2 regions of the Streptomyces sp. P9-2 genome follow, and region 2 is predicted to be linked to the other one. Evidence: riboswitches for the same ligand, from Rfam matches in the RefSeq annotation. Region 2 holds a riboswitch; the other holds the start of a gene.
The links. A riboswitch is a leader RNA that binds a small molecule or an ion and turns the genes downstream of it on or off. The one in region 2 is predicted to bind glycine.
Positions count from the first base shown of each region.

Region 1 (2,192 bases), 560 kb from region 2:
CCTCGACGCCGAAGGCGCGCCACACGGCGGCGAGCTGGTCGCGGGTGGTGGTCTCGTCGCAGGCGACGGAGACGGTGTCGGCGTCGACGAGGCGCAGGTTGACGCCGTTGTCGCGGGCGGCGGCGACGACCTCGGCGGCCCGGCCCGCGACGCGCACGGTGAGGGTGTCGAACCAGGAGCCGTGGACGACCTCGGCGCCGCCTGCGCGCAGGCCCTCGGCGAGGATCGCGGCGTAGCGGTGGGTGCGGCGGGCGATGGTCCGCAGGCCCTCGGGGCCGTGGAAGACGGCGTACATGCCGGCCATGACGGCGAGCAGCACCTGGGCGGTGCAGATGTTGCTGGTGGCCTTCTCGCGGCGGATGTGCTGCTCACGCGTCTGCAGGGCCAGACGGTAGGCCTTGTTGCCGTCGGCGTCGACGGAGACGCCGACGAGGCGGCCGGGCAGGCTGCGGGCCATCTTGTCCTGGACGGCCATGTAGCCGGCGTGCGGACCGCCGAACCCCATGGGGACGCCGAAGCGCTGCGTGGTGCCCACCGCGATGTCCGCGCCCAGCTCCCCGGGGGACTTCAGCAGGGTGAGGGCGAGCAGGTCGGCGGCGACGGTGACGAGCGCGCCGCGCTCGTGCGCCTGGTCGATCACCGGCTTGATGTCCCGGACGGCGCCGGACGCGCCCGGGTACTGGATCAGGACGCCGTTGATCTCACGGCCGTCGAGCTCGGCGGGGATGCCGTCGCTCAGGTCGGCGACGACGACCTCGACGCCGGTCGGCTCGGCGCGGGTCTGGATGACGGCGATCGTCTGCGGGAGGGCGTCCGCGTCGACGAGGAAGAGGCCCTTCTTGTTCTTGCCCATGCGCCGGGACAGCGCCATCGCCTCGGCGGCGGCGGTGCCCTCGTCCAGCAGGGAGGCGCCGGACGTGGGAAGGCCGGTGAGGTCGGCGACCATCGTCTGGAAGTTCAGCAGCGCCTCGAGCCGGCCCTGCGAGATCTCCGGCTGGTACGGCGTGTAGGCCGTGTACCAGGCGGGGTTCTCCATGACGTTGCGCAGGATGACCGGCGGAGTGAAGGTGCCGTGGTAGCCCAGGCCGATCATGGAGCCGAGGACCTGGTTGCGGCCGGCGAGGCCGCGCAGCTCGGCGAGCACCTCGGCCTCGCTGCGGGCGCCGGGCAGGTCCAGCGCGTCGGCGTTCTTGATCACGTCGGGCACGGCGGCGGCGGTCAGCTCGTCGAGCGAGCCGTAGCCCACCTGGGCCAGCATCTTCGCCCGGGCCTCGTGGTCGGGGCCGATGTGGCGCTGCTCGAACGGGATTCCCTGTTCGAGCTCGGAGAGCGGGGTACGGGGGGCAGTCATTGAGGAGGCCTCCTGGTCCGACGACCTTCGAGGGGCACCACGGCGCAGGTGCCCGGACGGCCTCCCCCTCTGTCATCTCGACCTGAGAGCTTCACCGGAACGCCGCTGGCGGTCCGGTTTTCACCGTCGGTGAGAGCGGAAGCCGTCGACACCCGCCCTGCTTTCCAGAGTGACCTCGTCCGTGCGGTACGTGTGCCTGAGAGATTCCGGGGAGGATTTGCTCCTTCGGCGCCTCCGGTGGTGCCTGGAGGACTCTCCCGCACGGGGTCAGCGGCCGTTGCCAGCGTACCAGCGAGGTCAGGACCCCGGCCTTCGAGTGGCCGTTCCGCCGATTGTGCCTTTTTGTAGTGCTATCGGATGAGTTTGCTACGAGTGGAGGGCCCGTGCAGACCGACATCGACCCGCGTCACCTCATCGGCCGCAAGGCGTACGACCGCAACGGCACCCGCATCGGCACGATCGACGAGGTCTACCTCGACGACGCCACCGGCGTGCCGGAGTGGGCGGCGATACGCACCGGCCTGTTCAGCCGGGACGCCTTCGTCCCCCTGGAACCCAGCGAGCTGATCGACGGGGCCCTGCACGTGCCGTTCGAACGGTCCCTCGTCAAGGACGCCCCGGACTTCGGCGTCGGCCGCCACCTGTCGCCCGAGCAGGAGCTCCAGCTGTACCACCACTACGGCCTGGACGTCGGCTCCCCTCCCCCACTCCCGGACAGGGACTTCGGCAAACTGGCGGGCCAGGAGGAACACACCTGACACCACTGGGGGCGGCGGTCTATCGGTCCCTCCTCCCCACGGGCCCGGACCGCCCGCCCGAGCCACGACGTCCGCCTCACACC
Region 1 covers NZ_CP192633.1:4,149,926-4,152,117, reverse strand. Annotated here, with positions in the region: gene gcvP (aminomethyl-transferring glycine dehydrogenase) at 1-1,351, opposite strand, end outside; glycine riboswitch at 1,526-1,621, opposite strand; gene ACQY0Z_RS19010 (PRC-barrel domain-containing protein) at 1,735-2,109, shown strand.
Region 1: it holds a riboswitch for glycine, as region 2 does, so the genes downstream of both, gcvP (aminomethyl-transferring glycine dehydrogenase) here and gcvT (glycine cleavage system aminomethyltransferase GcvT) in region 2, are expected to answer to the same signal.

Region 2 (2,192 bases):
CCGACCGGTCGACCGGTGAAGCCGACCCCGCACAGGGCGTGCACCGACCCGACAGCCGGTGAAGCCGGCCCGGCCAGGGCGTGCGCCGACCCGTCAACCGGTGAAGCCGATGCGGCGCAGCGTGTTCGCGGCGTCCCGGTCGACGAGTACCGCCGAGGCGCAGCCCTCCGGGACCCGGCCGGACTCCACCGCGTCCAGCAGCCGGGCGCACGCGGTGCGGTGGCGGCGGAAGGCGTAGCGCGAGACGCCCCGGCCCCGCTCCAACTGCCCGGCCAGGGCCTCCTCCGGCGGGACGTCGAGGAGCAGCAGGTGCAGCGCGGCCCCGCGGCGGCGGGCCTCGCGGGCCAGCCAGCGCCGTACCCAGGTCTGGGTGCCGCAGTCGTGCACGACGACCGGCCGGCCGGAGCGCAGCACACGGCGCAGTCCCGCGTAGTGGGCGAGCCGGACCAGCGGCCGGTAGACCGCGTACGGCAGCAGGCGGGGCATGCGGCTGTCCCAGCGGTCGCGGGCGTCCTGGGAGTCGACGCGGTCGTCGTGCACCGCGCGCCGCATCAGCGTGGACTTGCCGCTGCCGGGCAGGCCGGTGACGACGACGAGGTCGCGGGGGCCGAAGAGCAGGGCGCGCGGACTGCGTCCCGCGCGGGCGCGCAGGTCCTGGACGAGGGGGGCGGGCGCCGCGTCGCGGGCGCCGTCGGCCCGGTGCGCGTGCTGCCGCGGCAGCGCGACGCCTGTGGTGCCGGCGTACGCCGTGGGCCTGTTCACCGTGGTCGTCCTCCCCTGGGGCCGGATATGGAGGTCCGATCCCCGCCGCGTGTAAAGAGAAGGTAATGCCAGGTCGCTCTCGGTTGCGTACTCATTCCGACACAGGCCTGTCACAGCTCCCTGTGACCGAGCCTGCACGAGCCGTGCACCCCCGGCAAGGCCCCCCTGCCGGTGTCCCACGATGCGTGCAATGATGAGCGCGCCAACTGCATACCGGCCGTTTGAATCCGCGCGGGAGAGTCCCCGGCACCTGTGCCGCCGGGGCGCCGAAGGAGCAAGTCCCTCCCTTGAATCTCTCAGGCACCGTTACCGCGCGGGCGAGGCACATCTGAAAAGCGGGCCGCCGTCGCAGTGCTCCGGCGACCCCACCCAAGGTGCAAGTCCTGACCTCCGTGACACGGGTGGTCATGGCGAACCTCTCAGGTTCCGATGACAGATGGGGAGGAACGACCTCGCCGTCATGCCTTGGGAGACCGACCGATGAGCAGTACCGACCCCCGCCGCACCGCGCTCGATGCCCTGCATCGGTCGCTCGGCGCGACGATGACCGACTTCGCCGGCTGGGACATGCCCCTTCGCTACGGCTCCGAGCGCGACGAGCACAACGCCGTGCGCACGAAGGCCGGCCTCTTCGACCTCTCGCACATGGGTGAGATCACGGTCACCGGCCCGCAGGCCGCCGCCCTCCTCGACCACGCGCTGGTGGGCAACATCTCGGGCGTGAAGCCGGGCCGCGCCCGCTACACGATGATCTGCCGTGAGGACGGCGGCATCCTGGACGACCTGATCGTCTACCGCCTGGGCGAGACCGAGTACATGGTCGTGGCCAACGCCTCCAACGCCCAGGTGGTGCTGGACGCGCTGACCGAGCGGGCCGCGGGCTTCGACGCCGAGGTGCGCGACGACCGCGACGCCTACGCGCTGCTGGCCGTGCAGGGCCCCGAGTCCCCGGCGATCCTGAAGAGCCTGACCGACGCCGACCTGGACGGCCTGAAGTACTACGCCGGCCTGCCGGGCACCGTGGCCGGGGTCCCCGCGCTGATCGCCCGCACCGGCTACACCGGCGAGGACGGCTTCGAGCTGTTCGTGAAGCCGGAGCACGCCGTGGAGCTGTGGCAGGCGCTGACCAAGGCGGGCGAGGGCCACGGCCTGGTCCCGTGCGGTCTGTCCTGCCGGGACACGCTCCGCCTGGAGGCGGGCATGCCGCTGTACGGCAACGAGCTGAGCACCTCCCTCACGCCCTTCGACGCCGGTCTGGGCCGGGTGGTGAAGTTCGAGAAGGAGGGCGACTTCGTGGGCCGCGCCGCCCTCGCCGAGGCCGCCGGGCACGCCGAGAAGAACCCGCCGCGCGTCCTGGTCGGCCTGGTCGCCCACGGCCGCCGGGTGCCGCGCGCCGGGTACGCCGTGGTCGCCGGCGGCGAGAAGATCGG
Region 2 covers NZ_CP192633.1:4,709,592-4,711,783, reverse strand. Annotated here, with positions in the region: gene ACQY0Z_RS21665 (AAA family ATPase) at 94-762, opposite strand; glycine riboswitch at 985-1,084, shown strand; glycine riboswitch at 1,085-1,208, shown strand; gene gcvT (glycine cleavage system aminomethyltransferase GcvT) at 1,243-2,192, shown strand, end outside.